DNA from 3 places in the Agrobacterium sp. fls2-241-TYG-188a genome. Region 2 is predicted to be linked to each of the others. Evidence: riboswitches for the same ligand, from Rfam matches in the RefSeq annotation. Region 2 holds a riboswitch; each other region holds the start of a gene.
What was found. Region 2 has a riboswitch for thiamine pyrophosphate ahead of thiB (thiamine ABC transporter substrate binding subunit). Riboswitches for the same ligand answer to the same signal wherever they lie in the genome.
Positions count from the first base shown of each region.

Region 1 (10,620 bases), on a different contig from region 2:
TTCATCGCTCCCGAACAAACGCAGGCTTTGGCGACCACACTGGGCATGGCCAGCCTTTTGTTTCGCATCGAAGCCGCCTCGAATGGCGGGCTGAAGGTCTGCCGGAGCGCTGCAGATATCCGTAACGCCATGGCCGATGGCGCTTTTGCCTCCGTATTGCACATCGAAGGCGTGGAGGCATTCGATACCGATCTGGACGCCCTGCATGTCCTCCACCAGTCTGGCCTGCGCTCGCTCGGCCCCGTGTGGAGCCGGCCCAACAGCTTTGCCTATGGCGTGCCGTTTCGTTTCCCGTCGACACCCGATATCGGCCCCGGCTTGACCGATGCCGGCAAGCGGCTGGTCACGACCTGCAACGAGCTGAAGGTCCTTGTCGATCTCTCCCACATGAACGAGCAGGGCTTTTGGGATATCGCCAAGATCACGGATGCGCCCCTCGTTGCCTCCCATTCCAATGCCCACACGCTGTGCAATCACAGTCGCAACCTCACCGACAGACAGCTGGATGCCATCCGCGATAGCGGCGGCCTGGCCGGTATCAACTTCGGCGTCCTCTTCATGCGCCAGGACGGGGTCAAGAACCCCGATACAGACCTCAGCGAGCTGGTACGGCATGTCGACTACATGGTCGACAGGATGGGCATCGATCACGTTGCGATGGGATCGGATTTCGATGGCACCACAATTCCTGCCGCAATGAAGGATGCATCCGACCTGCAAATGCTCGTCAACGCACTCCGGGATGCGGGCTATGATCAGGCGTCGCTTGATAAAATCTGCCATGGAAACTGGATCAGGGTTCTGGAAAAAACCTGGGGCGCTTAAGCGGAAGCCTTGCCATCCACAGGCCGGTTACGGGCGCCCAGAAAAGGTCTGCGCTGCCCGACCGGTTTTGTGTTCAGAATTTATGAAATAAAAAGCAAATCTTCGTATTTCTGAGAACACAACGAACTAGCGTCACAATGCTGTGGTTGGCCTGACGCAATCTTGTGGAAAAGCATATGACAGAGAAGAACGACGTAGCGCAGGCTGAAGTGGCTGAAGCCGGACTCGAGGGCTTTTTCGAGCGATACCGACCTCATCTCACCTCGATTGCGGTAACCGTCGTCTTCCTGATGATGACGTTTACCATCTACAAGCTGACATCTGAAGTTCGCTACGACGACATTGTCGTCGCACTCGCCGATACCAGCTGGCGTGCTGCGGCCCTTGCCGTTCTGTTCACCGGCCTGAGCTTTGCCGCCCTGATCTGCTACGATCTCAACGCGATAGAGTATATCGGCAAGAAATTGCCAGCGCCCTCGGTCATCGCGACAGCATTCATTGCATATGCCGTTGGCAACACCGCCGGGTTTGGCCCCTTGAGTGGCGGTGCTATCCGCTTCCGCGCCTATTCGCGCATGGGGCTCAGCCCTTCGGATATCGCCCGCATCATCGCCTTCGTTACGCTCTCTTTCGGATTGGGATTGCTCGCCGTCAGCGCGCTCTCCACTCTTATCGTCGCCCCAAGGGTAGCCAGCATTCTTGGCATAGAACCCTCATGGTTACGCGGTGGCGCTCTGGCGATCATCTGCGTCATGACCGCTCTGATGTTTCTTGGCCGCAACGGCAGGGTTATCCAGATCCGGCGGCTGAAATTGCGCCTTCCCGATAGCCGAACCTCGTCACGCCAGTTTCTGGTCTCGGCTTTCGATATCGCGGCATCGGCATCCGTCCTTTATGTGCTCCTGCCGGAAACGAATGTCGGCTGGCCAAGCTTCTTTGCCATCTATGCCACCGCTGTCGGCCTTGGCGTTCTCAGCCATGTTCCGGCGGGCCTCGGTGTTTTCGAAACAGTCATGGTCGCCGGTCTGGGCAACGCCATCAGCCTTGATCAGCTTCTGGGCGGTCTCGTCCTTTACCGCATGATCTACCACGTGCTGCCGCTTCTCGTCGCCATCTGCCTCATGCTGGCATCGGAAATGAAGCAGTTCGCCTCCAAGCCGATCATGGCGGATATCGGCAGTCTTGCCGGGCGTCTGGCACCGTCCCTGCTGTCCGCATTTGCCCTCATTCTCGGCACCATGCTGATTTTCTCGAGTGTGACGCCAACGCCGGACAGCAATCTCGATTTCCTGTCCGGCTTCGTGCCTTTGCCCATTATCGAGGCGGCACACTTTCTCTCCAGTATTCTTGGCCTGGTGCTCGTGGTCGCGTCGCGCGGGCTAAGCCAAAGGCTGGACGGTGCATGGTGGGTGGCGCTGGTCTCCGCGGCGGGCGGCCTCTTCCTCTCGCTGATCAAGGCCATTGCCGTTTTCGAGGCGATCTTCCTCGGCATCTTTATCGTCGCGCTGTTCTTCAATGTCAGAAGCTTCAACCGTCATGCCTCTCTGTTGCGTCAGGCTCTGGGACCGACCTGGCTCGCGGCGATGGCGGTTATTGTTGCCGGTGCAGCGACAATCCTGTTCTTTGTCTATCGTGACACCGATTACAGCCAGACGCTGTGGTGGCAGTTCGAGTTTTCCGAGGAAGCACCACGCGGCCTGCGTGCGCTCCTTGGCCTCGTGCTGGCTTCATCAACGGTCGCCATTTTCAGCCTGCTGCGACCCGTCATCTACAGACCGGATGAAATCCATCCTGAGGATATTCAAAAGGCAACCGCGATCGTCGAAAAACAGGGCGTTGCGGACGCCAATCTCGTACGTATGGGCGACAAGCACGTCATGCTGTCGGAGAGCGGTAATGCCTTCATCATGTACGGCATTCGAGGCCGCTCATGGATTGCGCTGGCCGATCCGGTCGGTGACGAGAACGATTTCTCCGACCTTGTCTGGCAATTCGTCGAGCAGGCGCGCGCATCCGGCGCCAGAGCGGTCTTCTATCAGATCTCGCCTGCCATTCTTCCCTACTGCGCCGATGCGGGACTTCGGGCTTTCAAGCTCGGTGAACTCGCCATGGTGGATCTCAAGCGGTTCGAACTGAAAGGCGGAAAGCTCGCCAATCTGAGGCAGTCGCTCAGCCGTGGCGCCCGCGACGGCTTGACGTTCTCCGTCGTTGATACGCCGGATGTTCCTGAAATCTACGATGCTCTGAAGAACGTATCGGACTCGTGGCTGGCGCATCACAACACCCGGGAAAAGACCTTCTCGCTCGGATCGTTCGAAAAGGACTACATCCTCTCGCAACCCGTCGCGGTATTGCGCAAGGACGGCCAGATAACCGCTTTTGCGAACCTGCTGATGACCGAGACAAAGGATGAAGTGACCGTCGATCTCATGCGCTTCTCGCCCGATGCGCCACGGGGGTCGATGGACTTCCTGTTTGTCAGCATTATTGAATATATGCGCGAACAGGGTTACTCCTACTTCAACCTTGGCATGGCGCCACTTTCCGGCATGTCCAAGAGAGAGGCAGCGCCTGTCTGGGACCGGATTGGTGGCACATTGTTCGAACACGGCGAACGTTTTTACAACTTCAAGGGTCTGAGGGCGTTCAAGTCGAAATTTCACCCGAAATGGGAGCCACGCTATGTCGCGGTTTCCAACGGAACGAGTGCCGCCTTGGCGCTTATGGACGCAACCGTCCTCATCAGCGGCGGCGTCAGAGGAGTGATTGGTAAATGACAGCCCTCCAATACCTGAAAATCGCATTGCTGGCGGCTACGACCTTCGTTCCGGTCTGTGCATCCGCACAGGAAGCCAATGGTTTTCAGACAGGCATGATCCCCGCAGACCACATCCTCCTGCCGGACGGAGACCTGACCGCCAATGTGTTCCTGATATCGGGCGCAAGCGGATGGGGAGAGGCAGAGCAGACGGAAGCAGAGGCGCTGGTCGAGAAAGGCGCGGCTGTCGTTGGAATAGACATGCCGAAATACATAGAGGCACTCAAGGCCAATGAGGATGAGTGCATCTACATGATCTCGGACATTGAGGAACTTGCGCAGGAAATTCAGCGCAAGGCCGGAGTGTCCAACTACCGCCCACCCATCATCGCCGGTGTCGGAGATGGCGCGACGCTTGCGCTTGCCATGATCGCGCAAAGCCCTGCAGCGACAATCAGCGAGGCTGTGGCCGTTGATCCGGTTGCGGGCATTCCGCTTGAAAAAATTCTCTGCACGCCGGCGACCAAACAGCCGGATAATGGCCGCATGATCTACGGCCTGACAGACGGACCCCTGCCGGCGCCGGTCAGCGTCGTCTTTAGCCCGAAGGCCGATGCCAAGGGCCGCGCGCATGTGGAAGAGCTTACCAAATCCCACCCGGACATTGACGTCAAAGACGTGACGGATGAGGCGCAGGCGGCTCTCGCGCAGGCTCTTACCGACCGTATCGACGCAGCCGGAAACAGCGATGATCCACTTGGGTTGCCATTGACCGTGCTTGAGGCCAAGCCCACCATGGACACAATGGCGATCATCTATTCCGGCGACGGCGGATGGCGCGATCTGGACAAGGATATCGGCAGCTTCCTTCAGCAGGATGGCGTACCGACCATCGGCGTGGATTCCTTGCGTTATTTCTGGTCGGAGAAAAAACCGCAGGATATCGCCTCGGACCTTTCACGTATCATCGATACCTATCGCAAGGAGTGGAAGGTCAAGAACGTACTTCTGATCGGCTATTCCTTTGGTGCCGACGTTTTGCCCGTGACCTTCAATACCCTGCCGGAAAAGGACAAAGCCCGCGTCGTTCAGATGAGCCTGCTTTCGCTCTCGCATGAAGTATCATACGAAATCTCTGTCGGCGGATGGCTTGGTGTGTCAGGTTCCGGAGCGCAGGACCCCGTCGCGGATCTGGCAAAGATCAACCCGAAAATCGTGCAGTGCGTTTACGGCACCGAAGACGAAGAAGCTGCTTGCCCTGCACTCAAAGACAAGGGTGTGGAGACGATCGGGATTGAGGGAGGGCACCATTTCGATGAGGATTACGAGGCCCTGACCAAACGCATTGTTTCCTCGTTGAAAAAGCGTCTCGGTCAGTAGCCCAAGGCTGTAATTTCTCGGTCGACATATTGAATACAACACTGCAAGCCGCTAATCCATGTGGTGTCAAATCAATTTGAGATCGACGGATGTTCAAGCCCCCAGGACCAGCCTCCATCTCCACCGCAGAACGCCTGCAACGGCTGGAGCGATTGCGTCTTGCTATGCGCGAGCAAGATATAGACGCACTGCTTCTCGGCTCGACCGAGAGTTTGCGCTATTTTACCGGCCTCGTCTGGCACCAGAGCGAGCGGCTTCTGGGAGCCGTCATCACGCAATCTGCGCTGCACTATATTGTCCCGGGATTTGAGAAGTCGCGCGTCGACACGCTGCCGCATATCGAAGGCGACATTCACCTCTGGCAGGAAGAAGAAAGCCCGGCGGAACTGGTGGCACGGATTGTTGGCAGAGCGGGCCGAATCGCGCTGGATGATGCCTTGCCGCTTTTTGTCTATCACGCACTGGCCAAGGCCTGCGGACAGGACAGGCTTGTCGACGGCGGACATCTCATCAGCGGCCTTCGCAGTCTGAAGTCTTCGGCAGAAATCGAGATCATCCAATATGCGATGGATCTTACGCTTGAGGTCCACAGGCGCGCGCACGCGGCAATGAAACCCGGCATTCGCGCCTCGCAGGTTGTTCAGTTCATCGATGAACAGCACCGGGCACTCAGCGGCGGCAGCGGTTCCTACTTCTGCATCGTTTCCTTTGGAACGGCAACGTCACTCCCGCATGGCGCGGATGGCGACCAGGTGCTGCAGGAAGGCGATGTCATTCTGGTAGACACCGGTTTGCGCATCGAAGGCTACCACTCCGATATTACCCGCACCTATGTGCTGGAAAAACCCGACGCTGCCTTTGCGGATGCATGGGCTATCGAGCGCGAAGCGCAGCAGGCGGTTTTTGACGCAGCCAGAATCGGCGCAGCCTGCGGCAGCCTCGACGACGCGGCCCGCGCGGTGTTTGGGAAACATGGCCTTGGGCCGGATTATGCCATGCCGGGATTACCGCATCGGGCCGGTCACGGGCTTGGCCTGGAAATCCACGAAGCGCCTTATATCGTTCGTGGCAATACTTTGCCGCTTGCAAAGGGAATGTGCTTTTCCAACGAACCGATGCTGGTTTATCCGGGCAAATTCGGAATACGTCTGGAAGACCACATCTATATGTCGGATGATGGGCCACAGTGGTTTACACGCCCTGCCATAGCTCCGACACAGCCGTTTCAATAGAGCTAATAAAGAAGACTGGCTTTTCAAAGTCATTATAAAATATACTTTTTGCAGTGCGAATCATATTGCCGGGGTCAAGCATGTCCGTTGCCGAAAAAAGAAAAACCAAAACACCCGTGCTGGTAGACCGCATAGGGGAATTTATCGAAAAAATAAAAAATACCAAAAAGTCAGACGGCACGTATGACACGAAGAAAATTGGCGCACTCTGGAACGAAGAGGTGCGATTTCACTTCGAAAACGGACGCACGGAAAAGACGCTCGAGCTATATATTGTAAAATATAGATACGCGTTGAAAGACGCCTTCGGTCCCAAGACGACTCCGCTTGCCATCTGCAACATGAAAAAACTTCGGGAGCGGCTGGATACCTATATAAAGGCGGCAGACTATCCCGCCGTCGGTGTCGCCACTTCCATCAGGGAAAAGCTCGAGCGGGCCGAGGCCAATATGGTTGGCCGCAAGCCGCGTTTTCTCCTGCGCGTTGCCAACTTCATTGCCGCCACGAACGGTGTTTCGACCAAGGCGGAGATGCAGGCCCTGTGGGATCGCGAAATGGACTCGATGAAGGACAAGGCGCAGGCAACCGTAATCTCCTACATCACGAAATACCGGAATGCCTTGCGTGAGGCCTTTGGCGATGAGCACCCGATGCTGCGCATCGCCGCCGGAACGCCTCAGCTCTACGATGAGGCACGCAAGATCAAGATGGCGAAGATTGCCAAGAAGCACGGTTCTTTGATTACATTCGAAAACCATGCCGAAGTCATGAAGCGGTGTCGCCGCTACCTGCTCGCATCCGATCCCATGACGATTGCTATTGGCCTGATGGGAACGACCGGGCGTCGCCCCTATGAAATCTTCACACAGGCAGAACTTAAGCCTGCGCCCTATGGCAAGGGCGTTTCGAAATGGAGTGTGCTTTTCAACGGTCAGGCCAAGACCAAGCAGGGCGAAGGCACGAAATTCGGTGTTACCTATGAAATTCCTGTGCTTGAGCAATCGAAAATCGTCCTCGACGCCTATCGCCGCCTGCGCGAGAGTAGCGATGGCAAGCTTTGGCTGGGGCTAAGCGTCGACGACTTCACCTCGGAAGTTCGTCTGCCCTTGCGGGATGCCGTCATCGCCAAATTCGAAGATATCTGGCCCAAGGAAGAACCCGCCAAGCCCTATGGCCTGCGTCATCTCTATGCAGAAATTGCATTCCGCAATTTCGCGCCCCCACGGGTCACCAAGAACAGCTATTTCGCGGCTATCCTTGGCCACAACAACAATGACCTTGAAACCTCATTGTCCTACATGACCTACACCTTTCCCGAAGATGCTGACCAGTCCAAGGCGCGCGCGGAGCATCTGGCGGATCGCACCATCAACCAGATGCGGACGATCAATCAGATACCTGGAATGCCGGAGAGCTAAGGGCAAGACCTTCCAGACACTACCAAACCGGTGCAGCCGATAAGGAGTGCGCGGGCGTGTGCGCATGGGATCTCAGCTGCTCAAAATATCTGGCCTGCACCTCTCGCTCAAGACTGCTTGACACAAATGAAACGGGCATCTAGCAAGATGGAACATATATTCCAAAATGGGTTTCGTGCTCGCGCCGACGTTCTATTCTCGACCGCGACCAACGCGCCCAGATGACCAGATCGGGAGGAAACGATGGTTACGAAATTGGCCTTGCTGGGTGCCGGGCGCATTGGGAAAGTCCACGCCAAGGCAATTGCCTCTGACAAGCGTGCAAAGCTGGTTGCCGTGGTAGACGCCTTTCAGGAGGCAGCTCAGGCGATTGCCGATGAAACCGGTTGCGAGATCAGCACCATCGATGCCGTTCTCGCCAATCCCGACATTGATGCGGTTATCATCTGCACACCTACCAATACCCACGCCGATCTGATCGAGCGCTTTGCACGCGCTGGCAAGGCTATTTTCTGCGAGAAGCCGATCGATCTGGATGTCGCACGTGCCCAATCCTGCATCGATGTGGTGGAAGAGACGGGCGCCAAGATCATGCTTGGCTTCAATCGCCGTTTTGATCCGCATTTCCGTGCCGTGCGCAAAGCAATAGATGACGGCCAGATCGGCAAGGTCGAGATGGTGACCATCACCAGCCGTGACCCGGGCGCGCCGCCGCCGGAATATATCAAGGTTTCGGGCGGCATCTTCCGCGACATGACCATCCATGATTTCGACATCGCCCGGTTCCTGCTCGGCGAAGAGATTGGCAGCGTGTTTGCAAGCGGCTCCGTTCTCGTGGACCCCAAGATCGGGGAACTCGGCGATTACGATAGCGCCAGTATCGTCTTGACCACGGCGACGGGACGTCAGGCGATGATTTCCAACTCACGCCGCGCGACCTATGGCTATGATCAGCGCATCGAAGTCCACGGTTCGCTCGGCTCGGTAGCCGCAGAAAACCAGCGGCCCGTTTCCATCGAGATTGCGACGAAGCATGGCTATACGCGTCCGCCTCTGCACGATTTCTTCATGACGCGTTACACAGCAGCCTACGCGGCAGAAATAGCGGCCTTCATCGATGCCATCGAGAACAATGCCGCACCCTCGCCTTCCGCAAAGGACGGCCTCATCGCCTTGAAGCTGGCCGATGCCGCACTCAAATCCGCACGCGAAAAAACCGTTGTGCATTTGACCTGATCGTTGCCGCGAAGGTGTGGCACTTGCCATGCCTTCGCGCCATTGACAGCAGGCGTAAAAGACGCCACTTTCGAGACATTCCGAGGGGAGCATCTGACGATGCTGAGATGGCGCTGAGCCGGACCCTTGAACCTGATCCGGGTCATGCCGGCGTAGGAACGGAACAGTCTGCGCAGGCAATGCTTTTCTCTTCTCCGCCTGGCCCGGGTCTCTGCATCGAGACGTCTGGAGTGCTGAGAAAACCATGATCGATTTCCCCACGGCCCAAAAGGCGGGCGAGCTTTTAACGCGGGTGCGCGAGCGACGTCCGCGGGTGCACTGCCTGATGAATACCGTCGTCCAGAAATTCACGGCAGACGGAATAACCGCTGTCGGCGGCATTCCTTCCATGACGTCATCGCCGGAGGAGATTGAGGATTTCGTCCTCATGGTCGATGCGCTGACTATCAACCTCGGCACGCTGGACGAGGCACGCCGCAAGGTCATCCGGCAAGCAGTCGCCATTGCAAACGCCAAGGGCAAGCCCTGGATCATTGACCCTGTTCACTGCGATTATTCCCCATCCCGCCTAGCATTTGCCAGGGAGATGCTTGCGCTCGGCCCCGCAATCGTGCGCGGCAACCAGGCGGAAATGTCCGTGATCGGCGATGTCGCCAAGGCGCTGCGTATCCAGACCGGGCCGCAGGACCTGCTTCAGGACCAGAACAGGGCGGCGACCATCCACAACGGTCATCCCTGGATGGCGAAAGTTACCGGCACCGGCTGCCTCTCCGGCGGCGTTATTGCGGCATTCATGGCGGTTGAGACAGACCCGGTTCTCGCGGCCGCAGCCGCCCTGACAGCCACAGGCGTTTCTGCGGAAATTGCGGCACGGCATTCGCGTGGTCCGGGGACGTTCGAGGCGGCGTTTCTCGATGCCCTCAACGGACTGAGTACCGATGAAATCGTTTCGTTTGCGAGGATTGAACGACATGAGAATTGATTACAGGCTGAACGCGCTGGTCGATGCATCACTGGCCGATATCGCCCCCCTGCCGGAACTCGCAGCGGTGGCGGCGCGGCATGGGGCGACCATCATCCAGTACAGAGACAAGCATTCCTCGACCCGAGAGATGATCCAGCAGGCAGTTCTCATTCTGCAAGCTCTGCAAGGCACGGGCGTTCCGCTCGTCATCAATGACCGGGTCGACGTAGCGCTCGCGTCAGGCGCGGATGGCGTCCATCTGGGTGCCGATGACATGGACGCGGCAACGGTAAGGCGGCTGCTCGGGCCTGCTGCCATTATTGGCCTGACGGTCAAAAACATGGACGACGCCGAGCGCGCGGGCAACGCACCGGCAGACTATGCCTGTATCGGCGGCGTTTTCGATACCGTCTCGAAAGTAAACCCCGACGCTCCTGTGGGGCTGGAAGGCTTCAGGGGCCTTAGGAACGTTCTGAAAGACATGCGGCCCGATATGCCGGTCGGCGCTATCGCAGGCATCACACTGGAAAAAGTGCCCGCTCTCATCGCCGCTGGCGCAGACGGTGTGGCGGTTATTTCCGGGCTGTTTCGCGCCACCGATATTGCCGCCGCAGCCCGGTACTTCCGCCATCATGTGGATATTGCGCTGGAGGCACGCAGATGACAGCCATCGCACTGACAATTGCAGGCTCCGATAGCGGCGGAGGCGCGGGCATACAGGCCGACCTCAAGACATTCTCTGCCTTGGGCGTGTATGGCGCCAGCGTTTTGACCGCCATCACAGCACAAAACACCAGAGGCGTTATC
Region 1 covers NZ_JARVRD010000006.1:191,151-201,770, reverse strand. The annotation lists gene QRN85_RS18695 (dipeptidase) at 1-825, shown strand, start outside; gene mprF (bifunctional lysylphosphatidylglycerol flippase/synthetase MprF) at 1,002-3,602, shown strand; gene QRN85_RS18685 (AcvB/VirJ family lysyl-phosphatidylglycerol hydrolase) at 3,599-4,963, shown strand; gene QRN85_RS18680 (M24 family metallopeptidase) at 5,053-6,195, shown strand; gene telA (telomere resolvase TelA) at 6,276-7,613, shown strand; gene iolG (inositol 2-dehydrogenase) at 7,857-8,849, shown strand; TPP riboswitch at 8,923-9,025, shown strand; gene QRN85_RS18665 (hydroxyethylthiazole kinase) at 9,094-9,831, shown strand; gene thiE (thiamine phosphate synthase) at 9,821-10,477, shown strand; gene thiD (bifunctional hydroxymethylpyrimidine kinase/phosphomethylpyrimidine kinase) at 10,474-10,620, shown strand, end outside.
Region 1: it holds a riboswitch for thiamine pyrophosphate, as region 2 does, so the genes downstream of both, QRN85_RS18665 (hydroxyethylthiazole kinase) here and thiB (thiamine ABC transporter substrate binding subunit) in region 2, are expected to answer to the same signal.

Region 2 (10,620 bases):
TCCTTGCCGGCATTGAAGATTTCGTCGCGATTGCCGCCAGCCGGAAGGTTCTTCGGGAAGAACCCGCCCTTGGCGCCAACGGGTACGATAACAGCGTTCTTGACCTGCTGCGCCTTCACAAGTCCCAGCACTTCCGTCCGATAGTCCTGGCCCCGATCAGACCAACGCAGCCCGCCGCGCGCCACCTTGCCGAACCGCAGGTGAACACCTTCGACTTCGGTGCCGTAAACGAAGATTTCCCGGAACGGGCGGGGATCGGGCAGGCCATCCAGCAGCTTGGGATCAAACTTGAAGGCAAGCATGGCCTTTGGCAATCCATTTTCATCGCGCTGGAAATAGTTGGTGCGCAAGGTCGAATCCACGGCATTGACATAACGCCGCAGGGTACGGTCCTCATCCAGGTTCGGAACGCCGCCGAGCGCCGTTTCAATTTCCTTGTGAAGATCGGACAGCTTGCGAAGGCGTGACTTCTCGCCAATTTTGGGGTCGAACCCGCTGGCGAACAGGTCGAATATCTTTGCGGCAATTGCCGGATATTTAAAGAGCGTCTCGGAAATGTGCTCCTGAGAATAGACGATACCACTCTGACGCAGATAGCGCGCATAGGCCCGCAGAACCGAAACATCCCGCACATTCAGGCCAGCCGCCAGGATAAGGCGGTTGAAGTTGTCATTATCGACCGAACCGTGGAATACCGCCAGAAAGGCCTCTTCCAGCCGTGGCCCGTAGACAGCCAGGTCAAGCTTGACGTCCTTCGGCACGTTCAATTCCATGTCGTGCAGAACAATGGTTCGGGTCGTCTCGCCAGACACCACGCCAATATCAAAGGTCCGTTCGCTGGTAACGCCAAATCCCAGGTTTTCGAGCAAGGGCACACGACGCGACAGCGGCAGATGTCCATCGCGGTGGAAAATCTTGAGAGACAGCTGGTCCTCGCTCTGATCGTCGCGACGATAGAATTCGATACGCACCGGCTCACCCTCTGCGGTGGCAACGATGTCAGCCATATCGGCAAATGCTTCGTCGGGCGTGAACGCCTCCTGATACGCCTGATCCACATCCAGGACCGGTGCGCCGACCGGGGAAAGCATCACGAAATGGTCGATCCAGCGCGCAGCGATATCGCCCACGGCCTGTTCGAGCTTGTCCTGCGCCACTCTGGGCGTCTTGTCATTCGTACGCCCGACGATGAAATGCACACGGGCAACTGCGCCTTCCGGGAAGGCAGGGTAGTAGGCGGAAATGTGCCCGTCATAGACCTGCGCCAGATAGTCACCAATCTTCTCGCGGACGTAGGAATTATATTCCTCGCGCGGCACGAAGATGATGACGGACACGAACCTGTCGAAGCGATCGATGCGCGGCAGAACACGCACGCGTGGTCGATCACTAAGTTCCATGATCTGCTCGATGAAGCGAATGAGCAGATCCGTATCGATCTGGAAGAGATCGTCGCGAGGATAGGCCTCGAGCGTATTGTAGAGGGTGCGCCCGGAGTGGCTGTTGGGATCGAAGCCGAAATGATGCTCGACCTCCGCAACCTTTGCCCGCAGCAGGGGAATGTGCCGCACGGAATGGGTATAGGCCGTTGCGGTGAACAGACCGACGATGCGCAGTTCTCCGATGACATTGCCGTCTTCATCGAAGCGCTTGATGCCGATATAGTCCATATAGGCGCGCCGGTGGACGATGGATTTCACATTCGCCTTGGTGACGATGAGGAAATCGGGACCATCGAGGAACGCAAGGATTTCCGGCGTGGTCGTGACTGCGTCCTTGCCCAGACGCAGCACACGGACGTTCGGATCTGTCAGCGTACCAAGCCCGCTTCCTTCTCCGCGCTCCACCTTGGCGTTCTTGCCTGCTCCGGAATAGCTGTAGTCGCGCATCCCAAGGAACGTGAAATTGTCGTTGCGCAACCATTCCAGAAAGGCCAGTGCCTCGGCCCGTTCCGTTTTCCGACGGTTCGAGCCCCTTTCCTTGAGCTCCCTCATCGCCTCGTCGACCTTGGCGAGCATCGGCTTCCAGTCGGTGAATGCAGACTGCACCTGCGACAAAACGAAGCGTATTCGCTCCACAAGAATCTCGGCCGCTTGCGGGCTTACCGGCGCGATATGAAGCTGGATCAAGCTGACATTGTCTTGCGGAGCGTCCTTTTCAGGATCAGCAAGGCGATATCCTCCGCCAACACTTCCATCCACCGCCATGATCGGATGCACGGCGAGGTAAAGGCTGCGATAGCTGCTGGTCACCTCCCCCATCACGGAATCGTAGAGGAAGGGCATGTTGCGCCCGATAATCGTCAGAACAGAAACCGGAACATCGCGGGGAGAAATGCCATCTACTTGGGAAACGCCAATATATGGCGCATCCTTTTTCCAGCGAAGAAGCTCTTCTGCCGTGTGCTGTGAAGCAATGGAAAGCATTTCTGGAGAATAATACTGGATATCATCGGTGCTTGCTCGGCCATAGACGATCATAGGGTCTATGAAGGGCTTTCCGGATGCTTCGGCCAGTTTTCTGGATTTTTCAAGTTGTTTGTCGCGTTTTGGATTGTTCCGGTAGCCCATTTTGTCTTTTTCCTCCCGAAGGATGAGGGTTTATGAAGAAAAATCGAAAAATATCGTCATTTACGCCGATTTCGAATCGGATATTGGCGCGGAATTATGAATAGTTTAAGTGTGCATCAATGCTTTGAACGACGAGCGGTAAATTTATTCGATTGAATTCGCGACATTTTATCGTCGGCCTTCCCGCGCAAGTATCAAACGACTCGGTTCTGCTGACGACCGCCACGCCTATTGTGACGGCATAGTCACGGTAGAAGCAAATTATTGATTTCCACGTATTTTTGTGATAGACCAGAAAAACTGATCCACAGCGTGGCATTTGCGTGCCCAGAAACACCACGAAAGCAAATCATCACTTGCACGCGGTCTCCGTGACATATCGATTGTTTGTGTTGTCAGCCTCCGGGTTGCGAGATGAATTATTTTTGAGTGCACGACTGTACCAGTACGAAGTCACCTGACGGTTTCCCCCGTCTCATCCGGGCCTGACCGACCCGACCCCGGAAATACCGGGTGTATGTAACAGGGAGTTTTAAGAACGAATGACGACCCAGCAGAAGAAATCTCCAGCGCGTCACGGTTTCAAGACCGGTGAAGCGATCGTTTATCCCGCTCATGGCGTCGGTACCATTTCGGCAATTGAAGAACAGGAAGTTGCGGGCATGAAGCTCGAACTGTTCGTCATTGATTTCGAAAAAGACAAAATGCGCTTGAAAGTTCCTGTGGCCAAGGCTGTCAGCATTGGTATGCGCAAGCTTTCCGAAGGGGATTTCGTCGAGCGCGCACTGAAGGTTGTTCAGGGTAAGGCTCGTGTAAAGCGCACCATGTGGTCGCGCCGCGCGCAGGAATATGATGCCAAGATCAATTCCGGTGACCTTATTGCAATCGCAGAAGTGGTTCGCGACCTTTACCGTGCCGAGAACCAGCCGGAACAGTCCTACTCGGAGCGCCAGCTGTACGAAGCTGCTCTTGATCGCATGGCTCGCGAAATTGCGGCCGTCAACAAGATGTCCGAAACGGAAGCTGTTCGTCTTGTTGAAGTGAACCTCAACAAGGGACCAAAGCGCGGCAAGACCGTCGAAGAAGAAGACACGCAGGAAGAAGAAGCCGCTTAATCAGCGTCATTTTCAAATCAAAAAACCCGGCTTTCAATCGGCGCATGTTCCAAGAACATGGCCGCATTGAAGACCGGGTTTTTGTTATTCAGAGATGATCTTCACGCGATCACCGGCTTGCACGGTCGATGTTGCGCTCATGGCATTGAGCACACGGAACAGTTCCACCTTGCGATCTGTGCCCATCATACGGGCAGACAATGAAGCGACCGTGTCCCCTGGCTTCGTCGTGACCACCCTGACTCGAAGCGGCTTAAGCGCGGCAATTTCGGTGGGTGTCATCTTGCGGAAGCTTGTGCGCAGAATGTTTGCGACGCCATCCAGCTGCGGACTGCCCTTCGGCACCGCCGTCAGGAACCGGAAAATCTGCTGACCGACGCGGATGACGGTCACGTCGAAATCCCATTTATCCGCAGTCGCGCGTGCCGTTGCGGCAGGCAGGCCGTTGATCTCGGTTTCCCGTACGGTGTCTGGAACCAGTCCAGCGACCCAGCCGCTTGTGAGATAGTTGGCGAGCGTGGTCTGCTTGGGATCGGCAACGCCATCGAAGCGAATGGCCATCTCGCCAGGTCCTGTGGCAAGAACCGCCTCCACCTTGTTGTCGATCTGGAAGCCTTCCGGCACATCGAAGCGAATGCCGAGCGTTCCATGCAGGAAGGTGTTGCCACGGACATAGCCCTCCTGCGGGCTGTCGCCATAGAGAAGTCCATCTATGCCATTGAGGAACCAGTCCCGCCCCTTGTCGCCGACCTGGCCTTCCTGACCGAAGGCGCGGGCGTGCCTGCGCGCCAGCTCGATGCGTTGCGGCGTGTTTGGGTGGCTGGAAAGGAAGTCGAGGCTTTGATCGCTGTCCGGATCAGCCGAGGTGAAGCGGGCATAGGCCGCCATTGAATCGAGGAAACGCGGCGATGCAAAGGGATCGTATCCCGCTTCTCCCAACATACGCACACCGATGACGTCCGCCTGCAATTCCTGCTGGCGCGAAAAGGCCGCAAGACGCAGCTTGCCACGGGCGAGCGCCTGCTTGCCGGCGAGGTCGCTTGAAAGCACTTCTGCCACGACCCTGCTGGCAATGACTTCCGCCTCTTCGCGACGTTGGCGCTCAATGCCGTGGTTGGCGGTGACGTGACCCATCTCATGCGACAGGACGGCCGCGACTTCGGAAGCATCATTGGCAAGCGCCAGAAGACCGCGGGTCACATAGAGATAGCCGCCCGGCAATGCAAAGGCGTTGATGGCAGGAGAGTTGAGAATGGTGATGCGATAGGACTGTTGTGGATTCTCAGAAACGGCGGTCAGCGCACCGGCGATACGCGCGACAAGGCGTTCCATCTTGTCGTCGTGATATTCACCACCATAGCTGGCAACGATGCGCGGATGCTCACGGGCGCCCATCTGCGCGCGCGGATCGTTCTTCTGAACCTGCTCCACGGTTTGCGGATTGTCCGAGGGCTTCAGTGTCGATTGATAGGACGGGCTAAGCAGAGATTGGCAAGACGACAGCACGAAGCTCGCTGTCGCCAGCGCCAGCCCTCTTCTTAATGCCTTGCCCCTGTGCCATACATTGTGACCGGAGGTGTGGCTCTGCTGAGCCTTCACACACGTCATCATTCTGCTCGTCTGCTCCTAACGTTCCTGATCATCCGTTAATTGCAGACCAGAATACCATAACGCCCCCAAGGGCACTTGAATGCGCGAACAACGAAAATGATCCATCATGCAAAGACGTTTCGAGGGGAAGATTGTTCGCATAATACTTCAAGCAGTTATTCAAAATTCGCAAGTGCAAAAATGGTGCATCGCCTCTCTGTTTTTCAAGGCTTGACAGTGCGTCGCGTCGAAATTGTGACGCGACGTCGAAGAGATGCGAGCGTTAAGGCAACAATCAGACATGGAGAAACATGCTGATCTCCTCGATATCGGTCGCATCGAAAAAATTCTGAACGCTTCCTTGAAAGAGAACGCGTCCGTTGGAGAGGAAAACAACGGCGTCTGCCAGACGACGTATGTCATCGGGATGATGTGTTACTAGCAGAATGCTGTTGCTCATGTCTTGATGAAGGGCCTTCAGCAAATTGGCCATGCCCGACCGCAAACCCGGATCGAGAGCCGCAAAGGGCTCATCCAGCAACATCAACGGGCGCTGCCTTACCAGAGCTCGGGCAAGAGCAGCCCTTTGTCGCTCTCCGCCCGACAATGTCGAGGGCAAGCGCTTTTCGAAGCCTGAAAGTCCAACCTTCTCAAGCGCACCCTTGATTGCGGCTTTGTCCGAGTTCGACAGGGACAGCGACGGGCTGACACCGAGCCCGACATTGGTCACGATATCGAGGTGAGAAAAGAGATTGTTGTCCTGAAATATGATGGAGACGGGCCGCTCTGCCGGATCGAGCCCCGCCATCTCGCGCCCCTCGATAAGAACGCGCCCTTCGCCGGGGTTCTCAAAACCGGCAACGAGATTAAGCAGTGTCGACTTTCCAGATCCCGACGGCCCCACCACGGCTGTAATTTTTCCGCGCTCAAACGCGCAATCCAGCAAAAATTGCTGTTGTCCAAGTTTCAGTGAGACATTGTCGAGGCAGGCTCCCCAATCCGCAGGATTCTTCATACAATTGCTTTCATTGAACGACGGGAAACGCCGCCTGCGGCAAGGACAAGGCAGATGACACCGAGAATGAAGGCGTAACCGGCAGCATCCTGTGTTCTGTAACTTCCCATATTGCTGTAGACCAGCCAAGGCAGGGTGACAAAGTTCTCTGATCCAAAAAGCGCAACCGCACCCAGGTCGCCAAGCGAAAGCGCCATCGCAAAGAAGAACGCCGTTGCGGTGGGACGCCACAGGATCGGCCAATCAACAAACCGGAATCGCGATATTCCACGAAGACCCAGCGCGGCAGAAAGCCTGCCGGTGCGCGCATCATGGCTCAGGAATGCCGGCTCGATAACGCGCATTGTAAAGGGCAGCGACATCAACATATTGATGATGGCGACGATAACAGGTGCAAACGCCGCCACATCGCCGAAGGGCCGCAACAGCAGAAACCAGCCACTTCCCAACACGACGGGCGGTACAAGCAGGACGAGAGATGAGCCTGCGCCCATCAGAACAAGAAACGCCTTCAGGCTCAAACCGGCCTCTCTGCGCAGAGCAATGGCATGGCGCGCGCGCACAAGCGCATAAGAGGCAAAGACGGCCAGCAGCCCGGAAAAAAGCGCGATCTGAAAGCTTGTCGCCGCCGCCTGCAGGAAAGTGGGGGCAGAAAGTAACCGCCACAGATCCGCTGAAACGCCCGCAGATGCGACCGCGCACAAGGGAGCCCCGACCAGAAACAGTACGGAAAGAATGACAGCGCTGTCCCACAAGCGAGGCCCCGCTTTTCTGCCATCCATGCGCAGCAAGGGACTCTGGCTTTGTCTGTCGGGCTCGGCCGAGGGTAGCAGCGCGAGCAAGGCCAGCAACGCCCCTGTCATGGCGATCTGCATCACCGAAAGCGCGATTGCGCGCGGTGGATCGAAATCAAACCGCAGCGCCTGATAGATCGCCACCTCGATTGTCGTGGCCGCAGGTCCCCCGCCCAACAGCAAGACGAGGGTGAAGCTTGTTGCACAAAGCATGAAGATAAGTCCTGCGACCCCTGGCAAAATTCGTGCGACGGCAGGCCATTCCACGAAGCGAAATGTAGCAAAAGGTCCAAAGCCCAGCGCCGAGCCCATGCGCCAATATTCTCCCGGCACCGCCTCAAGTCCGGCCAGAAATAAGCGGGTTGCCAGCGGAAGATTGAAGAAAACATGGGCAACAAGAATGCCGGACAGACCGTAAATACTGACAGGCGCGTCCAGACCCGCAGTCTGCGGAAGCATATTGAGGACACCCTGCCTGCCCCAGATCGATATCAGTCCAAGCGCGCCGACAATGACCGGCAAGCCCATGGGAACCGCCATCAGGCGGATGATCCATATGCGACCGGGGAAGTTGCGCTGCCGGGCAAGTGCCAAGGCCACCAGCAATCCAAGCGCGACGGACAGCACCGTCGAAAGCATCGCCTGCCAGAGCGTGAAGCGCAGTATCCGCCATGTATAGGCATCGATCAGGCCAACAGACGCGGCGCTGACGTCAAAGGACAGAAGCGCATAAATTGCAAGCCCGATGAAAAGGACGACAGCGGTAACCGTCGCGGCCCCGCCAAAGATGAACCATCGGCCTTCCCGGCGTCCGACCATGACCTGCTTCGATCCTACTTGACGCTCATTGCCGCGAGCCACTCATCGATCCAGGCCTTGCGGTTGCGGGCGACATCCTCCGGCGACATCAGAAAGGTCTTTGATGGCTGCACCAGCTTGGAGAACGCAGCAGGCAGGGGCGCGGAGGTCGGTGCCACCGGCATCATCCAGTTGTTTTCAGGAATGGTGTCCTGGAAGCCGGAGGTGAGAACGAATGCCAGAAACTGCTGCGCCAGCGCATGTTGCGGGGCATTCTTCAAGACACCGGCAACTTCGATCTGGATGTAGTGCCCCTCATCAAAGGCGGCAGCCTGATATCTTTCACTATTTTCCGCCACCATGTGATAGGCAGGCGACGTCGTATAGGACAATACCATCGGCGCTTCGCCTTTGGTAAAGAGGCCGTAGGATTCAGACCATCCGGGTGTGACCGTCAAGATGCGGTCCTTAAGCTTCGCCCAGGCCTGCGGCGCCTGATCGCCATAGACCGACTTGACCCAGAGCAGCAGGCCGAGACCCGGTGTCGAGGTGCGCGGATCCTGAATGACGATTTTCTGGGCCGGATCGCCCTCGACCAGTTCCTTCATACTTCTCGGCGGCGTTTTCATCACCTGCGTATCGTAGACAACGGCGAAATGGCCGTAATCATAGGGAACGAAGACATCGTCCTGAAAGCCACCCGGCACCTTCGCCGCAGACGCATCGACCCCGGATTTTTCGAAGAGCCCGGTTTGCTTGGCTTCCGCAATCAGGTTTGTGTCGAGACCCAGAACGACATCCGCTTTTGACGATGGACCTTCCAGCTTCAACCTGTTGAGAAGCGCCACACCATCGGCTACGCCGACGAAGTTGAGGGTGCAGTCACACGCTTTCTCGAATGCGGCCTTGACCTTAGGACCGGGGCCCCATTCCGAAACAAAGCTTTCATAGGTGTAGACGGTGAGCGTCTTCTTGTCCTGCGCGGCGGCAAGACCAGGAACCATCACCGATGCCAGCATCAGGCCATGAAGGAAAATACGACGGAACATCAAAAGCACCTCCTCAAGCGACAAGGGGAAAAGGGCGTCTTGATGGAAGCCGTCTAATCCCTCCGCCGGTGTTAACCGGATCAGGTTCTTCGGGTTGGCAGAGCCTCTCAGCCTTGTCCGTGTCAGAACAAAGCACCCCGTTAGATCTGCCGAAGATGTAGTGCCTCAGGAGAGAATTAGCAAGACGGCAACGTCTAGGCCGGGGCGCTCATATGGACCAGTTCCCAGACATGGCCATCGGGATCCTGAAAGCTACCCGCATACATGAAGCCATGATCCTGCACGGGCTTCCACTCCGCCCCGCCATTGGCCAGCGCGGCGGCGATCATCTGGTCGATCTCTTCACGGCTAGAGGCAGAAACACAGGTGAGCACCTCCTTGGCGCGCATCGCATCGGCAATGTCGCCATTGATGAAATCGCGGAACCGCTCCTCCTGCAGCAGCATGACGAAAATATTCTTCTCTATGATCATACATAGCGTGCGATCATCCGAGTATTCAGGATTGAAGTTAAAGCCAAGCGCGGTGAAAAACGCCTTGGATCTTGCGACATCCTTGACCGGAAGGTTGACGAAAATCATGCGCATGTCTGGCTCCTCCGCTGCAACAGAAAACGCGATCTGCGTTACTGTCATAGATGGTGCCGTGACGCCGTCGCCGCAATGAGGCCCGTCTAGCTTTCGAGTTCCTCACGCAGCATCTCGAGTTCCAGCCACTCTTCCTCCATCGTTTCGAGCTTCTGGCGAAGCTTCGACATCTCATCGGCAAGCGTATTGAAGGCCGCCGGATCTTTGGTGAAGAGGTTGGGATCAGCCATACGTTGCTCGCGCCGGGCGATTTCTTCCTGCGCCTTCTCCATCTCCTTGGGAAGATTTTCCAGCGCGAATTTCTGCTTGAAGGACAGCTTCCCCTTGGCTTTCGAAGGCTCGGCAGCGGAGTTGGACGAAGCGGAAGCCTTGGCCTTTTCCTGCTTTTCGGCCTTTCGCTTCTCGTCCGAGGCGCCCTTGCGCTGCGCCATCATGTCCGAATAGCCACCTGCATATTCAATCCAGCGACCGTCAGGCGCATCCGGATTGGCAGGAGCGATGGTGGAAGTCACCGTGCGATCAAGGAAGTCGCGGTCGTGGCTGACGAGGATGACAGTGCCTGCAAAACCGGCAACAATCTCCTGCAGGAGATCAAGCGTCTCGATATCGAGATCGTTGGTGGGTTCGTCGAGGATCAGAAGATTGGTCGGCCGTGCCAGAATGCGCGCCAGCATGAGACGTGCGCGCTCGCCGCCCGAAAGATTACGGATCGGAGTTCTGGCCTGTTCCGGCTGGAACAGAAAATCCTTCATGTAGCCGGTCACATGCTTCAACTCGCCATTGACCAGCAGGTTTTCACCACGGCCGTCGGTCAGATAATGCGCCAGCGTATCGTTGGGGTTGAGATCCTCACGCTTCTGGTCGAGCGTCGCAATCTCCAGATTGGTGCCAAGCTTGACCCAGCCGCTATCCGGCTCCAGCTGACCGGTCAGCATCTTGAGAAGCGTCGTCTTTCCCGCACCGTTGGGACCGACGAAGCCGATGCAATCGCCACGGTGGACACGCAACGAGAATGGCGTGACGATAGGCCGATCACCATAGGACTTGGTGATCGCATCCGCTTCGATCACCAGCTTTCCGGACTCGCGCCCTTCCGTCACGG
Region 2 covers NZ_JARVRD010000007.1:212,081-222,700, reverse strand. The annotation lists gene QRN85_RS19870 (NAD-glutamate dehydrogenase) at 1-2,570, opposite strand, end outside; gene QRN85_RS19865 (CarD family transcriptional regulator) at 3,113-3,685, shown strand; gene QRN85_RS19860 (M48 family metalloprotease) at 3,770-5,293, opposite strand; gene QRN85_RS19855 (thiamine ABC transporter ATP-binding protein) at 5,571-6,290, opposite strand; gene thiP (thiamine/thiamine pyrophosphate ABC transporter permease ThiP) at 6,287-7,903, opposite strand; gene thiB (thiamine ABC transporter substrate binding subunit) at 7,918-8,931, opposite strand; TPP riboswitch at 8,972-9,081, opposite strand; gene QRN85_RS19840 (VOC family protein) at 9,126-9,518, opposite strand; gene QRN85_RS19835 (ABC-F family ATP-binding cassette domain-containing protein) at 9,605-10,620, opposite strand, start outside.

Region 3 (10,620 bases), 120 kb from region 2:
CTCGAGTTTGACGTCGAGCCCGACCTTTTCCATCATCTCCACGCCGCGATCCATCCACAGCTGGCGGAAGTCGGTAACATCGCCTTGCGTGCCGATACGGACATATTCACGCATACGGAAAAGCTGCTGCCGGGCCGGATCCTTGGATGGTTCATGGCGGAAGCAGTAGGACTGGATATCGTAAAGACCGCCGCCGTTGGGCAGGTTGCCGCGCTTGGCGATGGTCGGATAGAGCGGGTAGCAGGCAGCAGGGGTCAGGACGATATCGGTAATCTTCTGGTCTTTCGTCCAGTCGGTGCCCTCATCCATGCTTTTGATCAGGCTGACATGATCCAGTTCGCAGCCGCAGAAGGAGTGGACCGTGCCGGCCAGTTGCGGAAAGCTTTTCATGTAACCGCTTTTTTCGAAATAGGCGCGGTTAATGCCGGGCGGGAAGCGGATCACTTCCGCATTGTCTGCACCGCCGAACTTGCCGATGAGGCGTTCAAATCCTGAAATGACGTCTTCGAACTGGCCGCTGCGACCGTAGAGTCCATCGACGCCGGTATCGATCAGCAGTCCCTTGTCGAACAGGCGATCGAGAAACGATGTTTGCATATCCATGGTTTTATCCCGAGAGGCTGGTGTCCTGCTTCTGCACGAGCAGGAGATTGGCGGAGTTGCTGAGGATTCGGTCATTGGAGATCATCAGCTGTGCCGAATGGGCATCCCGAAGATGCCGCCCGAGGCTGAAGGGCGTACCGTTCTTGTAGCCCATGATGCCGCAGATCAGCATGGCATGGTTGATGATTTCCAGAATGGTTTCCGACGAGCATATCTTGACGTTGTTCATGGCGATGGCAAAGGCCATCGACATCAGCCGGTCGGGATCGTTTCTGGTGTCTTCATAGGCCTTGAGACCAGCAATGACGTTCGATTTCACAATCTGCAGCTTGCTGGATACTTCTGCCAGACGAATAGCGCCTGGAGGTGCGACACCGGGCGACTTGCGGGCAGCTGCGCGAACGAATGCCTGGGCGCGGAGGACAGCATCGGCGGCGATCCCGTACCACACACCGCTCCACAACAGGTGGGAGGTTGCCAGCATGGATTGCGCGGCGATTTCCGCAAAGGGTTTCGGGAAAATCTGCTGTGCCGGCGCTTGGCCCTTGAACAGAAATCCGTCCGAGCACGTGCCTCGCATACCCAGCGTGTTCCAGACATGCGTCTTTTCAAGGCTGTACTGGTTCTTCAGGAAAACCGTCATCACCTGGTCGGCAGGCGCAGCATCGGCATGGGCGCGCGATGTAATGAGAATGGCGTCCGCTTCACTGCCGTAGGAAATGACGGTGGCGTCTTTTTCCAGCGTGCAATTCTCGCCATCGACATGGATGGCGCAGATCGAATTTCGTAGATTTCCGCCTATGCCGCCTTCCGTCGTTGCCGAACCCAGCAGAAGCTGCTCAGCTGCCACACGTCGCATGAATTCGGTATGCCAGGCGCTCTCCTCTCCATGCTCGACAAGGCTGGATGCCTTGATGTGGTGCATGGCGAAAATCATTGCCGTTGCAGAGCAGGACTGCCCAAGGGTGCAGCAGATGTCCGCAATCTGCGAAAGGCTGGCACTCTCGCCGCCGAGATGTGCCGGAACCTGAATCCCCAGAAGCCGTTCCGAGCGCAGAGCATCGACAGCTTCCTTCGGGAACCGTGCGGCCGCATCGACGTCATCCGCATGGTGTGCGGCGATTGACGCGACCCGAGCCGCGCGCGCAGAGAGCGTGGCATTGGGCGGTGCGACGGAAAGGTCCATTACGCCGCCTCTTTGCCGTCGAGAATCGTCTTCACTGTGGTTTCGATTGCGTGGATGCTCGCAAATGACTTGCGATTGAGCATACTGTCAGGAAATTCGATATCGAATGCGTCTTCGATACCAAGCATCAACTGTACTGATGCGAAAGAAGAAAGTCCCGCTGCATAAAGATCAGCGTCGTCAGCGATTGTATCGACCGGCGCAGGGAGCTGCCCGAATTTCGATAGTATTTCACGAATTGTTGAATTCATTCCCTATATTCTCCCATATTAGCGCGTCATCATAACGCATTCTTCGAAATAAGCTGGAAAAAATAACATTCGTATAAATGGCTAGGTTAATTTGTCGTGACCGCTAAAAAGCGACCAATATCGCAACTTGACAAAAGATGACGCCGGGTCTTTCATTGCGACATTCACCAGGGGGGTCCCGGCAAGGGGCTGAGATACTGCTAGCGCGCGCAGTGACCCGTTGAACCTGATCCAGTTCATACTGGCGTAGGGACGGTGCAAACGCGGAACTGGCAGTTCGACCTCGTCGAACATTATCGCTATTCGTCCGTGGTTTTTCGTCTTCATGCTCGAACTGGGTCTCCACTGTCTTTGCTTTGGAGCCTCACGATGAACATTGTCACTAAAAATCTCTCGCCTGTCGTCACCACAGGCCCGCTTCCTGCCTCCACCAAAATCTACAAGCCGGGAACCCTTCACCCCCATATCCGTGTGCCGATGCGAGAAATCGCCGTGCATCCAACAGCCGGCGAGCCGCCGGTCACGGTCTATGACTCCTCCGGCCCCTATACCGACCCTTCCCATACCGTCAGCATAGAGAGCGGATTGCCTCGGCTGCGTCATGACTGGGTCGTCGCCCGGGGCGATGTGGAGGTCTATGATGGCCGCCACGTCAAACCGGAGGATAACGGCTTTGCGACTGGCGAGCGGCTGACACCTGAATTCCCGCTGCGCCATCGGCCGTTGAAAGCCAGGGACGGGAAGGCCGTCACGCAGCTCGCATATGCTCGAGCAGGTATCATCACACCGGAAATGGAATTTATCGCCATTCGTGAGAACCTTGGCCGCGAGGCGATCAAGGACAAGCTGGTGCGGGATGGCGAAAGTTTTGGTGCACATATTCCAGATTTCGTCACGCCGGAATTTGTGCGTCAGGAAGTCGCCGCTGGCCGGGCGATCATTCCCGCAAATATCAACCACCCCGAAGCCGAGCCGATGATTATCGGCCGCAATTTTCTGGTCAAGATCAACGCCAATATCGGAAACTCTGCGGTGACCTCCTCCATGGCGGATGAGGTCGACAAGATGGTCTGGGCCATCCGCTGGGGTGGCGACACCGTCATGGACCTTTCCACCGGTCGCAACATCCATAACATCCGGGAATGGATCATCCGCAATTCTCCGGTCCCGATTGGCACCGTGCCTCTCTATCAGGCGCTGGAAAAGGTGGGCGGCATTGCCGAAGACCTGACCTGGGAGGTGTTTCGCGATACGTTGATCGAGCAGGCCGAGCAGGGCGTCGACTATTTCACCATCCATGCGGGCGTCCGGCTGCACTACATTCCGCTCACCGTCAACAGGGTCACCGGCATCGTTTCGCGTGGTGGCTCCATCATGGCCAAGTGGTGTCTGCATCACCACAAGGAGTCCTTCCTCTACGAGCATTTCGAGGAAATCTGCGACATCTGCCGGGCCTATGACGTTTCCTTCTCGTTAGGCGATGGCCTGCGTCCCGGCTCTATTGCCGATGCCAATGATGCTGCGCAGTTTGCGGAACTGGAGACGCTTGGAGAACTGACACAGATTGCCTGGGCGAAAGATTGTCAGGTGATGATCGAAGGGCCCGGCCATGTGCCAATGCACAAGATCAAGGAGAACATGGACAAGCAGTTGAAGGTCTGCGGCGAGGCACCCTTCTATACGCTTGGGCCGCTCACAACCGATATTGCCCCCGGCTACGACCACATCACATCAGGCATCGGCGCTGCCATGATCGGCTGGTTCGGCACGGCCATGCTTTGCTACGTCACGCCAAAGGAGCATCTCGGTCTGCCCGATCGCAATGACGTCAAGGTTGGCGTGATTACCTACAAGATCGCCGCTCATGCTGCCGATCTCGCCAAAGGACATCCGGCGGCACAGATCCGGGACAATGCGCTATCGCGTGCGCGCTTCGAGTTTCGTTGGGAAGATCAGTTCAATCTGTCGCTCGACCCTGAGACGGCCAGGTCCTTTCACGATGAGACCCTGCCCAAGGAAGCGCACAAGGTCGCCCATTTCTGCTCAATGTGCGGACCCAAATTCTGCTCGATGCGAATTTCGCACGACATTCGTGCCGAGGCGCAGAAGGAAGGTCTGGAAGCCATGGCGCAGAAATTCCAGCAGGGAGGTGATCTCTATATGCCGCTGGAAAAACCGGCAGAGGGCTGAGATGGATGTTCTTATCAAGGGCGCAGGCGTTGCAGGTCTGACGGTTGCGCTGGAACTTGCGCGCCGTGGCGCCCGCGTCACCGTCTGCGATCCGGCGCATCAACCAGGGCGCGGTGCGTCCTGGTTTGCGGGCGGCATGTTGGCACCCTGGTGCGAAAGGGAGAGCGCGGAGGAGGCGGTGTTGACGCTCGGCCAATGCGCACTCGACTGGTGGGACGAGGCCACGCCGGGTCTTGTTGTCCGCAACGGCACGCTCGTCGTGGCCCAAGGCAGGGACAAGGCTGAACTGTCGCGCTTTGCGTCGCGCACGACCGGTTATCGCTGGGTGGATGAGGCCGAAATTGCGGCGCTCGAACCTGATCTCGCAGGGCGTTTTCCGATCGGCCTTTTCTTTGAGGGCGAAGGGCATCTCGATCCACGAGCCGCCCTCAATGCGCTTCATGAGCGGCTTGTCTCTCTCGGCGTGGATTTCCATCTGGGGGCAGACGTCGTTGACGAAAAAGCCTTCCCCCATCGCGTGGATTGCACGGGCGCCGCGCAGGCGGGCGGGCTTGCCGGTCTTCGTGGGGTGCGGGGTGAGATGCTCTATCTCGCCACGGACGAGCTTGCGCTGTCGCGTCCCATTCGAGTGCTTCATCCACGCATCCCGCTCTACATCGTGCCTCGCGACAAGGGGCGCTTCATGGTGGGGGCAACGATGATCGAAACGCAGGAGAGCGGGCCGATAACCGCCCGCTCGATGATGGAGCTTCTCAACGCCGCCTACGCGCTTCACCCGGCCTTCGGGGAGGCACAGATCATCGAGACGGGAACGGGCATCCGTCCTGCCTTTGCCGATAATCTTCCACGTGTCGTCGAGAAGGATGGCACGCTTTTCGTCAATGGCGCGCACCGGCACGGTTTTCTGCTTTCGCCAGCCATGGCGCAACAGGCGGCCGGTATTTTGCTTTCAAAGGAGGTTTCCCATGAAAATTCTTGTCAATGGGCAAGAGCATGATCTTGCTGCCGACCGGCTTTCGACCGTGCTGGCAGCGCTTGACTATGAAGGCGAGTGGCTGGCGACTGCCGTCAACGGCGACCTCGTCCACGCGCAGGATCGCAGCGACTTTCGCCTCAAGGAATTTGACCGGGTTGAAGTTCTTTCACCCATGCAGGGAGGGTAGGCCATGCTGAAACTCTACGAACGCGAGATTGGCTCACGGTTGCTGCTTGGCACCGCACGTTATCCCTCGCCTGCCGTTCTGGCCGATGCGGTGCGTGCCAGCAAGACGGACATCCTGACCATTTCGCTGCGACGGGAAATGGCCGGAAGCAGGAAAGGCGGGCAGTTTTTCGAGCTTATCCGGGAGCTGGACCGCAATATCCTGCCCAATACTGCCGGTTGCCATACCGCAAAAGAGGCTGTTTTGACGGCGAAAATGGCACGTGAGGTTTTCAAGACAAACTGGATCAAGCTGGAGGTGATCGGCAACCACGATACACTTCAGCCGGATGTGTTTGCGCTGGTGGAGGCCGCCCGCATTCTCAGCGATGACGGCTTCGAGGTATTTCCCTATACGACAGACGATCTTGTGGTGGCCGAAAAGCTGATCGATGCCGGTTGCAGGATATTGATGCCCTGGTGCGCGCCCATCGGCAGCGCCATGGGGCCGTTGAACGTGACCGCCTTGCGCTCCATGCGGGCCCATTTTCCGGAGGTGCCGATGATCGTCGATGCGGGGCTGGGACGCCCTTCCCATGCTGCAACCGTGATGGAGCTAGGCTATGACGCTGTCCTTCTCAACACGGCCGTTGCCGGAGCGGGCAATCCCGTCATCATGGCGGGTGCCTTTGCGAAGGCGGTGACCGCCGGGCGCGAAGCCTATCTTTCCGGTATGCTGGAGCCGCGGGATATGGCGGTTCCTTCGACGCCGGTCATCGGGACGGCGGTGTTTTCCTGAGGCGTTGACAAGAGGATGGCACGGCGAGATACCGGCAGAGATGACCTGAAAGGTGTTGCGCCGTGCACAATCTGCTGATCGATATCGAAGGTGTCTCCGTTGGCCATGTGACGGATCTCCAGCTGGGTTCGGGCGTCACGGCCATTCTGTTCGATGAACCCGCAACCGCGTCCGGTTGCATTCTTGGTGGTGCGCCGGGCGGGCGTGATACTGCCTTGCTCGACCCCTCAATGACGATAGCCAAAGTAGATGCCTTCGTGCTGTCCGGTGGTTCTGCCTTCGGGCTGGATGCGGCGGGCGGGGTGCAGGCGGGCCTTCGCGGAATCGGTCGTGGCTTTCCCGTCGGGACGACCCGTGTACCCATTGTCCCACAGGCTATTCTCATGGACCTGCTCAATGGCGGCAACAAGGATTGGGGCGTCCACTCCCCCTATCGCGAAATGGGCTATGCTGCATTCAAGGCCGCCAGTGCCAAGCCCTTCTTGCTGGGCAGCGTCGGGGCTGGCACAGGTGCGACCACGGCAACATGGAAGGGTGGGCTGGGGTCTGTCAGCGCAACGACGACAGGTGGCCACAGGATTGCAGCCGTTGTGGCCGTCAATGCATTGGGATCGACAACAGTTGGAACGAGCAGGCACTTCTGGGCCGCCCCGTTCGAGCAGAATGGTGAATTTGGAGGCTTCGGGTTGCCATCGCAGTTTTCGCCAGCCGATACGGCCATGTGCATCAAGGGCGCGACGCAGACTGCAACGACCATCGGCTGTGTGGTGACGGACGCCATTTTGACCAAGGCGCAGGCGCATCGGCTGTCGATCATGGCGCAGGGCGGGCTTGCGCGTGCTGTCATGCCGTCGCATCTGGCCAGTGACGGCGATACCATGTTTGCTGCGGCCACGGGAAAGATGCCATTGGAAAACGCGAATGATTTTGCCGAGCTTTGCCACCTCGCGGCGATGACCGTCAGTCGTGCGATTGCGCGCGGTATCTACGAGGCTAGCTCCCTGCCTTACCCGGGGGCGCAAAAAGCGTGGCGCGATCAGTTCGCTGGCGAGGCAGAATGAGTGGACGCGAATCGCCCTTGAAAACGACCCTTCGAATCGATTTTCCCTTGGGGGATCGGTTGGGGCCTGGGAAAGCCCAGCTCATGGAACTGATTGCTTTGACAGGCTCCATTTCCGCTGCCGGGCGGGCCATGGATATGTCCTATCGACGTGCGTGGCTTTTGGTGGATGCGCTGAACCATATGTTCAAGGACACGGTCATTGAGCGCCAGCGTGGCGGCAGCCAGGGCGGCGGGGCGGTTCTGACGGAGTTTGGTCAGACCTTGCTTGAGCGCTATCGCAACATGGAAAGACGCCTCGAGAATGCGTTGAAGGAAGATCTCGACTGGCTTGAGGCCCATCGTAACAAAGATCAATAGGGATCAAGCGCCGCCGATTTAACGATTGCGAAAATCGTCTGCCCCTTGGCCAGGCCCAGCCTCTCGCCAGAAAGGCTCGTGATGCGCGACGTGACAACCGTTCCGTCACAGTTCACCGCAACCATCGCTAAACCGTCCCTGAAGGGCCCGATGTCCGCAATCTGGCCCGCCAGAATATTGAGAGCGCTCAAGCCTTCAGGCCTGACCGTTGCCAGCAATACTTCGCGGGCGGGAATGTGGATACGCACCCTTTGTCCGACCCGGGCCGTCGTTGCAGGGATCTGTAACGCCGATCGACCCACCCTGACGGTGGCGAGCCCATGCACCGTATCGAATGCCTCGACATTGCCGGACAGAATGCTGCCTATGTCCCGGCGTTCAAGCTGTTCACCGAAGGTGGGATGGGACAGGATTTCCGCTGCCGGGCCCGCCGCATCGACCTTGCCGCCCTTCATGACCACGATCTGGTCCGCCAGGCGCGAAACCTCGCTGATTGAATGGCTGACATAGATGATGGGGACGCCGGTCTCGTCACGAAGCCGTTCCAGATAGGGAATGATTTCGGCCTTTCGGGCTTCATCGAGCGCCGCAAGCGGTTCGTCCATCAAGAGCAGGCGCGGGGAGGAGAGAAGAGCCCGGCCGATGGCCACGCGCTGTTTTTCGCCACCGGACAGTTTTTCCGGGTACCGTTTCAAAAGATGCTCGATACCCAGCATTTCGATGATTTTGCTGCCGTCTCCGCCAGTCTGGACCTTGGATGCAAACCAGCGACCGTAAACCAGATTTTGGCGCACGGTCAGGTGCGGAAAAAGCCGCGCCTCCTGAAAGACATAGCCAAACCGACGCTTGTGACAGGGGGTGAAGAGGTGCCTCTTGCTATCTGCCAGAGTGATGTCATCGAGAGCGAGGGTTCCATGATCGGGCCTCATCAGGCCCGCTATAATCCGGACAAGTGATGTCTTGCCTGAGCCCGAGCGGCCAAACAGGGCGGTCACGCCCTTGCCTGCGGTAAATTGTGCGTCCAGCGCAAAGGCACCCAGCCGGTGTTTTACATCGAGCGTCAAGGTCATGGCGCGTGAACCCTCCTGCCGACAATGCGTGCCAGAAACTCGGACGCGAGAAGGGCTACCACGGAGATGACGATGGCGACCAATGTCAGCCGCAGCGCGCCGGCATCGCCTCCGGGAACCTGCGTGAAGGTGTAAATTGCTGATGACAGGGTCTGGGTCTCTCCGGGAATGTTGGAGACGAAGGTGATCGTTGCACCGAACTCTCCCATGGCTTTGGCGAATGCCAGAACCATTCCGGCGATGATGCCGGGCAGTGTCAGCGGCAGGGTGACGGTCACGAATATCCAGAACGGGCTTGCGCCCAGGGTGCCCGCCGCTTCCTCGAGTTTGCGATCAACCGCTTCGATCGACAGCCGGATGGAGCGAACCATCAACGGAAAGGCCATGATACCGCAAGCCAGCGCTGCACCCGTCCAGCGGAAGGAAAAGACGATGCCGAAATACTGATCCAGAAACTGCCCGATGACCCCTTTGCGCCCGAAGAGGATCAGAAGAAGAAAGCCGGTAACGACGGGCGGCAGAATGAGGGGCAGATGCACGATGCTGTTGAGAAGTGATTTTCCCCAAAAATTGCCCCTTGCCAGCACAAGTGCGGTGACGATGCCGAAAGGCAGGCTCACGACCATGGCGATGGTGGAAACCCAGAGGCTTAAACGTATGGATGTCCACTCTTGCGCGCTGAGGCTAAGCCAATCCAATATGATGTTCCCGTTTATGCCGCACCCGGAAGACCGCCTGTTGATGCAGGCGATCGGTCAGATCTTACTTCAGAATGGTAAAACCTTGCTCTTCAAAAAAAGATGCAGCCTCTGGCGATTTTAGAAAATCCAGATAGGCGGTTGAGGCAGGGTTGCCGGATTGGGACAGAATGGCCGCCGGATAGATGATGGGCTCATGACTGTTTTCCGGAAATGTGCCGACGATCTTCACTCCCTCGTCTGCAGCAGCGTCGGTCTGGTAGACAATGCCATAAGGGGCCTCACCACGAGAGACGAGAAGCAGAGCGGCACGAACGCTTTCTGCGGCGGCAACTTTTGCCTCCACTGAAGACCAGACCCCCAGCTTTTCCAACGAAGCCTTACCGTATTTTCCCGCGGGAACGGAATCGACAGCGCCCATGGCCAGCTTTCCGTCACCCACCAGCTGCGCCAGTCCAAACCCCGGCTGGATGTTTACAGGTGCAGCCTTGTCTGCGGAGGCGATCAGGACAAGGCGGTTTCCAAGAAGATTGGTCCTTGTGCCTTCCTTGATGAGTTTCCTGGCCGCGACATAGTCCATCCATGAAAGATCTGCGGAGATGAAGAGATCAGCTGGTGCACCGGCTTCTATCTGTTTTGCCAATGCCGAGCTTGCCGCATAGGAGGCGACGGCGGTGTTGCCGGTCCTTTTCGACCATGCCTCATTTGCGGCATCGAGTGCGTTCTTCATGCTCGCCGCCGCGAAAACCGTTACCTGTTGCTGCGCCGGTGCCGCATGTGCCAGACCAAGGTTGGACAGGCAGCAGCCGAAGGCAACGACGCCTGTGATGAATAACCTGCGCAAGATTGTCATGGCCGTCAGCTCCAGCTAGCGAAATATCCGAAGGAATATAACGCTTCTTAAAGGGCTGGCATTATATACGCAAGAATATAACGGTTACCCTGCCACCAGTGCTCCAAACTGCGGTCGATATCAGCCTTCAGCCACGCTCGCCGGCAAAATGGGCAATCTGCGCCCCGGCCTCGTAATAGGCTTCCCGCAGGGCGCGGAAGCTTCTGGCTTTTGCAGATGTGACCGGCAGGGGAAGGGCATCTTCTGCCACGTCACCTGCAACATGGGCTGCAAGCGTCTTGCCGAATACGGTGCCGGGGGCGATGCCGCGCCCGTTATAGCCGCAAAAGCCGACGACGTTTTTTGCAAATTTATGGAATCTCGGCACGGAATCGTCGGTCATGCCGATCTGACCGTACCACTCACATTC
Region 3 covers NZ_JARVRD010000007.1:329,944-340,563, forward strand. The annotation lists gene QRN85_RS20335 (amino acid--[acyl-carrier-protein] ligase) at 1-603, opposite strand, end outside; gene QRN85_RS20340 (acyl-CoA dehydrogenase family protein) at 608-1,789, opposite strand; gene QRN85_RS20345 (acyl carrier protein) at 1,789-2,040, opposite strand; TPP riboswitch at 2,200-2,311, shown strand; gene thiC (phosphomethylpyrimidine synthase ThiC) at 2,410-4,230, shown strand; gene thiO (glycine oxidase ThiO) at 4,232-5,227, shown strand; gene thiS (sulfur carrier protein ThiS) at 5,196-5,393, shown strand; gene QRN85_RS20365 (thiazole synthase) at 5,397-6,170, shown strand; gene QRN85_RS20370 (P1 family peptidase) at 6,233-7,231, shown strand; gene QRN85_RS20375 (winged helix-turn-helix domain-containing protein) at 7,228-7,590, shown strand; gene modC (molybdenum ABC transporter ATP-binding protein) at 7,584-8,660, opposite strand; gene modB (molybdate ABC transporter permease subunit) at 8,657-9,358, opposite strand; gene modA (molybdate ABC transporter substrate-binding protein) at 9,423-10,211, opposite strand; gene QRN85_RS20395 (NAD(P)/FAD-dependent oxidoreductase) at 10,339-10,620, opposite strand, start outside.
Region 3: it holds a riboswitch for thiamine pyrophosphate, as region 2 does, so the genes downstream of both, thiC (phosphomethylpyrimidine synthase ThiC) here and thiB (thiamine ABC transporter substrate binding subunit) in region 2, are expected to answer to the same signal.